3 regions of the Paenibacillus sp. FSL R7-0273 genome follow, and region 2 is predicted to be linked to each of the others. Evidence: riboswitches for the same ligand, from Rfam matches in the RefSeq annotation. Region 2 holds a riboswitch; each other region holds the start of a gene.
What was found. Region 2 has a riboswitch for cyclic di-GMP ahead of R70723_RS20730 (thiamine pyrophosphate-binding protein). Riboswitches for the same ligand answer to the same signal wherever they lie in the genome.
Positions count from the first base shown of each region.

Region 1: it holds a riboswitch for cyclic di-GMP, as region 2 does, so the genes downstream of both, R70723_RS02800 (transglutaminase-like domain-containing protein) here and R70723_RS20730 (thiamine pyrophosphate-binding protein) in region 2, are expected to answer to the same signal.
Region 3: it holds a riboswitch for cyclic di-GMP, as region 2 does, so the genes downstream of both, R70723_RS34200 (choice-of-anchor A family protein) here and R70723_RS20730 (thiamine pyrophosphate-binding protein) in region 2, are expected to answer to the same signal.

Region 1 is NZ_CP009283.1:633,240-636,520, forward strand. It holds gene R70723_RS02785 (glycosyltransferase family 2 protein) at 1-198, shown strand, start outside; gene R70723_RS02790 (GtrA family protein) at 188-589, shown strand; gene R70723_RS02795 (class D sortase) at 641-1,291, shown strand; cyclic di-GMP riboswitch class I at 1,414-1,494, shown strand; cyclic di-GMP riboswitch class I at 1,570-1,650, shown strand; gene R70723_RS02800 (transglutaminase-like domain-containing protein) at 1,664-2,473, shown strand; rRNA gene R70723_RS02805 (16S ribosomal RNA) at 2,840-3,281, shown strand, end outside.
Region 2 is NZ_CP009283.1:4,802,736-4,806,016, reverse strand. It holds gene R70723_RS20730 (thiamine pyrophosphate-binding protein) at 1-1,544, opposite strand, end outside; cyclic di-GMP riboswitch class I at 1,670-1,762, opposite strand; gene R70723_RS20725 (methyl-accepting chemotaxis protein) at 1,961-3,211, opposite strand.
Region 3 is NZ_CP009283.1:479,284-482,564, forward strand. It holds cyclic di-GMP riboswitch class I at 1,066-1,156, shown strand; gene R70723_RS34200 (choice-of-anchor A family protein) at 1,250-3,281, shown strand, end outside.

The DNA of each region.
Region 1 (3,281 bases), 3.1 Mb from region 2:
CCCGGCTGGACCTCCATTGTAGGCGTCAATCTGCTGTTTAACGGGATCGTGCTGATGCTGCTCGGGGTGATCGGCGAATATATCGGGCGGATCTACGATGAGTCGAAGGACCGGCCGCTGTATATTGTACGGGAGACCCGGGGGTATGAGGACGGTGAATATCCTGACAAGCGGGAAGGCAGACGTTATGAAAAATAAAAAGCTGAATGCGGGGTTTATCCAGTTCCTTAAATTTAACGCCGTAGGATTGCTCAATACATTAATCGATTTTGCAGTATTTACATTGCTCCATTCACTGGGGCTGATGAATGCGCCTGCGCAGGTTATCTCCTATAGCGCGGGTACAGCCAACAGCTTTTTCTGGAACAAAAAAGTGACCTTCCGCGACCGCGATGCTGGTAAGAGCGGCTCTGACCGGCTGCAGCTGGTGAGGTTCATCATCCTCAATCTGGCGGTGCTGGGAATTTCGGTGCTGCTGATGCATATGCTGACGGTCAGCTTCGGGATTCAGGTGCTGTTTGCAAAGGTGCTGGTTACCGGCGTTACCGTAATTATTAATTTTATTGGAAGCCGTATGTGGGTGTTCTAGGCAATTATCAGGGCAAGGGGGACCTTGTCCCGGACTAACGGAGGGATCTTCATGCGCAAGCTGTCCTATTTGATCATATTGGCAGGCGTCCTTATCATGCTGTATCCAAAAGCAAGCGAGTGGTACAACGACCGGCAGCAGGCCAAGCTGCTGGAGGAAGCAGAGCAGGCTTACAGTGAGCTGGCCCCGGCGCCTGGACCGGATTTGCAGAAGCCTTATGCTGAGGTAACCCAGCTGCTGGCTGATGAGTCGGCACAGGAGGAAGAGGCACCGCCGTCAGAAAAGCCGTCTGAGGAGATTACAGTGGGCGGCAAAATCACCGGAATTATCGAAATCGACCGGATTGAGCTGAAGCTGCCTGTTCTTGAAGGAGCAACTAAGGCTAATCTGAAGCATGCTGCTGCTCATATGAAGGAGACGGCTCCGCTGGGTGAGGTGGGGAATGCAGCCATTGCTGCGCACAGATCCAGAACGGCAGGCAGGCTTTTTAACAGGTTGGATGAAGTGAAGATCGGGGATACTATCAGAATTAAGACAAGTACAGAGGCTTATGAGTACGAGGTATATGATATTTCTATTGTGGAGCCGACAGATGTATCGGTGCTGAATGGCAATGATACGGACTCTATCCTCACTCTGATTACCTGTGATCCGCTTGTTAACCCTACGCACCGGCTGATTATCCATGCTAAATTGACTTGAGACCGGATATGCAAACAGATTTTTCACATAATAGAAAGAATTTTAATAAAAAATGTTGAAAATCTAGTAATTTAGGTATTGTATCTGGGCAGGAATATGGTAGTATATAACTATAAAAGCACGCACGATAACGGCAAACCTATCGAAAGGTAGGGACGCAAAGCTAAAGGGCCTTCCCGCAAGGATGGCAGCCAGCTACCGAATGAAGGGCTTTTTTTGTTGGCTATCTAATCCAGAATCTAGTATATTTGGAAGATTGAGAGAATAGATAAAGCTGCACACGATAACGGCAAACCTATCGAAAGGTAGGGACGCAAAGCTAAAGGGCCTTCCCGTAAGGATGGCAGCCAGCTACCGAAAGGAGTTTTATCCATGAAAAAATTCTATTTCATGCTGTTAACATTGTTCGTAGTGGTTACTTCCGTTCAGACAAGCACAGCTTCTGCTGCAACTGCAGACTCAAGCTGGTTGAATACATCGAAGCTAGACCAAGGTGTTGTTGCAGTATCCTATGATGTACCTGCTGATAAACGCATCAAACTCATGATCACTAAAGACGGCAACAGCTACACTTACAACCTGTACGCTTCCCAATCGACAGAATCCTTCCCGCTGCAGCAAGGCAACGGCACATATAAAGTATCTGTTCTGGAGAACACAACCGGCAACAAATACAAAGTAGTATCCTCAGAGAATGTAGAGCTTAAGCTCAGCAATACTAACGCTGTATACCTGAGTTCCGTGCAGAATGTTAAATGGACCTCTTCCGATAAGGCAGTACTGAAAGCTAAGCAGCTTACACAGGGCCTGACTACTGATGAAGCTAAGGTTAAAGCAATTTATAATTACATCGTAGCCAACGTTAAGTATGACAACACATTGGCTGCTACAGTAGCACAGGACTATATCCCTAGCAATGACAACACACTGCTGACTAAGAAGGGCATCTGCTACGATTATGCTTCACTATTCGCAACAATGCTGCGCAGTGAAGGTATTCCAACTAAACTGGTTATGGGTAACACCAGCTATGTATCGACCTACCATGCCTGGAATGAAGTTTTGCTTAACGGTAAATGGGTAACAATTGATACTACAGTAGACGCTGGATTGGCTAAGAACAGCAAAGATGCTGGCCTTACAAAAGTAGCAAGCAAATATAGCGCTGCTAAGTTCTATTAATAACGAAAGATATATAGTCTTATCAAGACCCCCCGCTTAGATTTTTAAGCGAGGGGTCTTTTTTTGCCGAGGGGGGTTGCTTTTTGTAAGAGATGTGGGGTATTATAGGTAAGCGTTGTTAGAGCGCGTCAAAGTTTAGCTGAAATTGACCGAATAAGAAATTTCAAAAAAAGCTTGCGCTTCTGAAACAAACGTGATATATTATAAGAGTTGCTGCTGATGAGATAATCATTAGCGACGACGAGCTTGATCTTTGAAAACTGAACAACGAGTGAGTATCGGAAATCACTTCGGTGAGATCCAAAAGTAGAGAATGTAAATTCTCGTCAGATGTTTCAAAATGAGCAATCGCTCTTTCTAAATACCAATTTGGAGAGTTTGATCCTGGCTCAGGACGAACGCTGGCGGCGTGCCTAATACATGCAAGTCGAGCGGAGTTTATCCTTCGGGGTAAGCTTAGCGGCGGACGGGTGAGTAACACGTAGGCAACCTGCCCCTTAGCCTGGGATAACTACCGGAAACGGTAGCTAATACCGGATAATTTCTTTTTTCTCATGAAGGGAGAATGAAAGGCGGAGCAATCTGTCATTAAGGGATGGGCCTGCGGCGCATTAGCTAGTTGGTGGGGTAACGGCTCACCAAGGCGACGATGCGTAGCCGACCTGAGAGGGTGAACGGCCACACTGGGACTGAGACACGGCCCAGACTCCTACGGGAGGCAGCAGTAGGGAATCTTCCGCAATGGGCGAAAGCCTGACGGAGCAACGCCGCGTGAGTGATGAAGGTTTTCGGATCGTAAAGCTCTGTT
Region 2 (3,281 bases):
TCAAGAGCTGCTGCAAACTGTCCGGCTGTTTCACACTTGTAGCCTACAGCTCCGAGGGATTCCCCGAATTTTGCGGCATCCATCGGAACCTCGAAGAGGGTACCGTCAATTCTGCCGGTTGTTTTTTCCATGCCCTTAAGAGCCATGTCGAGCTGCATATTATTAACCACGATAAAAATAACCGGGATGTCCTTGCAGACTGCGGTGTTGATCTCAGCGCCGAGCATCATGAAGCAGCCGTCACCGGTGATGCAGAAGACCGTTTCATCAGGTGCCGCCACTTTGGCGCCGATGGACATGCCGATCGAGTTGCCCATGCAGGCAAAATAGGCATCAAAGATAAAGCTTCCCGGCTTCTTGACGTTATACCATTTAACAGCATGGAAGCCGTGGCTGCCGTCATCTACAAATACCGAGCTGTTATAAGGAATCTGATCGCTCAAAGTACTCAGGACGGAAGCGATGGAGAGCTTTGGCAGCTCCGGCAGCTCATCATGGTAATTAGCCTCTACAGTTATTTCATGTCTGACAACAGTATCTCTGTCGATATTCTGCAGGTAGTAGGTCAGGTTATCACGCAGATCTCCGCTGACCGCAATCGTCTGCGAATTCAGAATTTTACCGACAAAGGTAGGGTCGGAATCGAATTGGATCAGTGTAGCCGGATGGTTTTCCGCTTTGAGATTGCAGATCGTCATATCACTCAGGCGCGAGCCGAGCACAATGTAAAGATCGCTGCTGTTCAGCATGTCATCCCCGTGCTTGCAGCCGCCTACGCCGCAAGGGCCGTGGTATAGCGGATGGTCCCAGGCGATAGCGCCTTTTCCCCCCGGAGTTGTAACGATCGGGATATTGAAGGTTTCAGCGAGCTGTACCAGCTCCTGATGCGTACCGGACCGGTTAACGCCTTTACCGGCAATAATCAGCGGACGTGAGGATGCATTGATTGCCGCAATTACACGCTCAAAATTCCCGATGCTGACAAGCGGCTCGCGTTCAGGAAGAACAATACGGCATTCTTCAAGCATTTCTGTCTGGACATCAAAAGGAATACACAGATGCACCGGACCGCGCTTGCTGAGAGCAATAGAAATGGCATGATTAAAAATCGTGCTGAAATGATCTCCGCGCTCAACCAGCTTGCTGAATAAGGTAGCCGGTCTGAACATATCCGCCAGATCGGCCAGATAAGAGGAGGAATCCTGGCACTGCGGAATTCCGAGCTCCTTAATTGACTGGTGTCCTGTAATGAACAGGACAGGAAGATTGTTGGCTTTGGCATGTGCTGCTGCAGTAAGCAGGTTGGTTCCGCCCGGGCCTGAGGTGCCGAAGGCAACACCTAGCCCGCCGGTTTTGAGTGCATAGCCCGCGGCTTCGAAGCCGCAGCTGGATTCATGTCTGCCCGGAATAAATTCGATGCCGTAATCAACCATTTTAAGAGCAATAGGACAAATTGATTTACCGATAATACCAAAGGAATGTGTTACGCCGAGGCTGCGAAGCGCCTCTGCCATATAATCTGCGACTGTTTTCAAATGCTCCACCCTATCCGTTGTGTATTTGTCTAGCGATTCTAGTGACTCTGGTGACAATAGAATACCTGTACTCAAAATGAGCACAGGCCAGTTGCATCTATAGCCGTTAAGGACAGAATGATTCTGGCGTCCCGGGCTGCAACCTGGCAATCATGGTCCCGATAGCTGAGACTGTAGATCCATGGCTTTGCGTCATTTCCTTTCGGAGAATTTTGCCGATATGGGGTTAGGTACAAAGTTGGATAATATTACATTGGGTAATTTTACTTTTACAATATATTTTTAACTCTATCATTGTCAATACTATTATGCAGAAAAGTGCGAAAATTGACGAATTGCAGGACGATTCAGTGAACCTGGCTTACAAAACTTAAAAAGCTGCCGCTTCTAAAGAACGGCAGCTTTGGGACCAAAGTAATGCTTGCTTAAAACTTGAATATGTGAATGGTTTTTTGCAGCTGGAATACGGCCTGGGTCATTTTGTCTGTCTCATCAGCTACAGACTGCAGGGCATTGATCTGCTCATTCATTGCTGCAGACACCTCTTCGGTACCTGCAGCCGTCTGCTGGGTGATTGCTGAGATATTTTCAATGGCGCCGGAAATTTTGAGGGCACTCTCCAGCATAAGGTCACTTTCCTGGGAGAAGGCTGCGATCTGCTCGGTTATGTATTGAACGCTTTGCACGATCTGGGAGAAGATATGGGCAGTCTCCACAATCAGCTCGTTCTGTACCTGAACAACCTCTTCGTTAATGGCGATATTCTCCACCGCCTGCTTGATATCGGATTCGATACTGCGGATCAGGGTGAAGACCTCTTTGGTTGAGGCGGTGGATTCCTCTGCGAGCTTGCGCACCTCCTGGGCGACAACGGCAAAGCCGCGGCCGTGCTCACCTGCGCGTGCCGCCTCAATTGAAGCGTTCAGCGACAGCAGGTTGGTCTGCTCGGCAATTTCGGTAATGGACTTGGCAATCATGGAAATACCGCGGGCATTCTGGGAGAGCGCCTCTATGGTACCGGCGACCTTATTGGTGGCCTCAATATTTTTGCGCATGCCTTCCGCCTGGGTATCTACTGATACCCTCCCTTGTTCAACCAGTTCAAGCGTATGTATAGAGCGTTTGTTCATCTCCTTGGTGGAGTGCGTGTAATTGGCTACCTTAGTTTCGATATCCTTGATGGATTCCGTCATGTCGGCAATATCTGCGGAGATTTCGTTAGCGCCGACAGCGAGCTCATTGGAGGAGGAGGCGACCTGGGCCATTACAATTTTGAGGCTGTGGTTCTTGTCCTCGATGCCTCTGCTGGCATCCATTACATGCCGCGTAATTTGTGAGGCTTCCGTCAGGATTTTCTTGAGCTTGTCAATCATGGTGTTAAAGGAGCGGCTGACCTCGCCCATTGACCCGTTTTCGTCAGCGCGGCTTGTAAAGTCGCCTTTGGCTATGGTATGGGTAACGTTGGAGAACTCGTCAAAAGAAGATGTAAGCGTTCTCTCTACAAAGCGTGCCAGAGGATAAGTCAGTCCTGCCAGTGCGGCGATGAGAATGATGCCGATAACGATTTTGCCCATGATTACAAGCGTGATTAAAACCGGAACAGCGAATAAAGCGGCAACAAGGTAACAGCCGGCAACGATTCTCTGCTTTAATGGAAGCTTAGTCATCCAGTCCATAATAAAGTTCCCCCTAAGAAAGATGGTGTGTATTGTAATATTATAGGGGATCTGCCGGGAAACAGTCTAC
Region 3 (3,281 bases), 3.0 Mb from region 2:
GTGTTCCGGATATTACCGGAGCCTGCGCTTTTCTTCTATATATAGGAGAAAAAATTTTACCGGTTAAAATGGTATGTATGAGGTACCGCACGGGTATCTTCTTAATATAGATTAGAGGTCAGGAAGGAGCGTATGCATAGGAAATGGGCAGTCTCCTTATTGCGTGGCTTTGTATGCTTTGTCTGTTTTTTACCTTTAGAGATAAGGTGAGCCGGAAAATTCTTTATCCTGTAGCGCTGGTGGTGGTAATCAGCACCTTGGGCTGCTGGACGATTTTAATGTAATTTTTAGCTTCCTATCAGCTTATTTTCAGGTAGATCCTTTATATTGAATAGACCAGACACCCCCCCAGTGTATATGGTACCCTTCAGGTCTTGCCAACTCCCATGGCAAGGCCTTTTATTTATTTTTATAAACGCAGAATAATGTGACATATTTCACAATAAAGTTTCCGGAATTGTTTTATATTAAATTTGTAATACTAAAGTTAAAAATAATTTTCGCCGAAAAGAGGAGCTTGAGGATGAATCATGAAGGAAGTCTCCGCCGCGGTCTGGTGTTTGGCCTGTTTTTAAGTATTCCGCTTTGGATGTCGATGTTCGGCTGGCTGCAGCTTTTTATATAATAGAAATAAGTGTGGGATGAACTGTCTGCGGGTAACCGTCAGGCAGTTTTTTTTCGTCTGAGTGAAGATAGTATGCCTTTTATGAAACTGACAAGCATAGAATGGGATATAAAAAAGAATAATGAAGCGGCGGAGCATTTCTTTAAAAATAAAATAGTTCAAATATACTATATTACAACGTTTGAATAGTTTGATTTTTAAGTATTGAAATACGAGTATTCAGGAGTATAAGAGAGGATTGGCTGGACAATTAATAGAATTATAGGGATCAACAGCTGAAAAAAAGCTCTGAAGGCCTGTCTTTTCAGAAAAATCGATTTTTATGGAAAAATATTATAAGGAATAGATTGACAAAAATACGAGTCAGGGAATACACTAAGTTTAGTGCTAAAGTAACAAATGTCATAGACTACTTACTCTATTTCAATTACATACTTTCTCATGTATAATCGCAAACCGCCCGAAAGTGCGGGACGCAAAGCCAGGAGTCTACAGTCCTTGAGAGAGGGCTATGATCGTCCGGCCGCCATGGAGCTCGACTTCCTGGCGGCTTTTTTTGTTCGTTTGTTGATGTAGGTGCTGCTATAACTGGAATTTATACGCATCTTACGGGGGGAATTAATAATGAAACGTAAATCCGTATTCAAATTATCTTTTGCTCTGACTATGGCTGCAGTTCTGCTGATCAGCGGCTGGCTGGCTTCGGCCGGCCAGGGTAAGATAAGGGCTGACAGCAATCCCCTCCCGGGTATTGCGGGTAAGTACAATGTATTTATTCTCGGTGATCTTAAAGGCTACCACAGTGATTCTGAAGGCAGAATGGCTGCCGGAGGCAACATTACCCTTACCCAGGGATATTCTGTAGGCCCTAGCCTGAGTGCAGCAGAAATTGCAGAGATGGATTCACTTGTGGCCGGCGGCAATCTCACCTATGAGAATGGAGAAGTTAACGGTAGTGCCGTGTACGGCGGCACTTATTCAGGCTCCGGCAAACCGCGGGGCGGAACGGGGACGCTGCGGCAGGAGGCGAATGTAATTCATTTTGCTTCAGAGTTTGCCCTGCTCCGCACCAAGTCTCTGCAGCTTGCAGCTCTGACAGTGAACGGCAAGACGGAAGACAACTATGGAAACATTAAACTGACGGGTACCGATCCGGTATTAAATGTATTCTCGGTTTCAGGAACCACGCTTACGGGTGCCAATGAGCTGCGGATTAATGCACCGGCGGGCTCTACTGTTATCGTTAATATAGACGGAGCTTCAGTCACGTTCAAGAACGGAAACGGGCTGGAGGGTGTAAGCCAGAATAAAGTGCTCTATAACTTCCCGCAGGCGACAGCCCTGCGGATGGAGAGCATCGGTATCATGGGGACTGTACTGGCACCGAATGCAGCAATTACTTTTAACAACGGGCAGATTAACGGAAGCATGATCGGAGCCTCCCTGGAAGGAAGCGGAGAGTTCCACCATAAGCCTTACACTGGCCGCGACAACGGAACAACGCCTACAGCGACTCCGTCGCCGACACCAGTGCCGACAGCAACGCCGACACCAGTGCCGACAGCAACGCCAACACCAGTACCGACGGCAACGCCAACACCAGTACCGACGGCAACGCCAACACCAGTACCGACAGTAACGCCGACACCAGTACCGACAGTAACGCCGACACCAGTACCGACGGCAACGCCAACACCAGTACCGACGGCAACGCCAACACCAGTACCGACGGCAACGCCAACACCAGTACCGACGGCAACGCCAACACCAGTACCGACAGTAACGCCGACACCAGTACCGACAGTAACGCCGACACCAGTGCCGACGACGGCACCAACGCCAACGCCGACAGCGGCGCCAACGCCAACACCGACAGCGGCACCAACGCCAACGCCGACAGCAGCACCGACGCCAACGCCGACAGCGGCCCCAACGCCAACACCGACAGCAGCACCGACGCCAACGCCGACAGCGGCACCGACGCCAACACCGACAGCGGCACCGACGCCAACACCGACAGCGGCACCAACGCCAACACCGACAGCAGCACCGACGCCAACGCCGACAGCAGCACCAACGCCAACGCCGACAGCAGCACCGACGCCAACGCCGACAGCGGCACCGACGGCAACGCCGACAGCGGCACCGACGCCAACGCCGACGGCAACGCCGACAACGGCACCGACAACGGCACCAACAACAGCACCAACAACAGTGCCAACAACGGCACCAACAACAGCGCCAACAACGGCACCAACAACAGCACCAACAACGGCACCAACAACAGCGCCAACAGCAGTACCAACAGCAGCACCAACAGCAGCACCAACAAGCGCTGTAACGCCTGGTCCTACAGTGCCGGCAACGGCATCGCCCACGAGTGTAATTGCTATTCCGGGCGGAACCCCTCCGACTCCGGCCGGTCCGACAGTCATCGGAACGATTGTGACAGATGAGGAGCTGGAGATCGACGATAATCCCGTACCGCTTGGACCTGTCGCAAGTGCGACTGCAGCCGTAGGAGGAGTAACATCACCTCAGGCAACACCGAAGCCGAGTCCGACAGCCGGACCGGGTCCGGATGATGAAATCATCCTTGATGATGAAATACCGCTGGGCGGTGTTACCGATCCGGGTGCCACAGCAGCGGCTACAT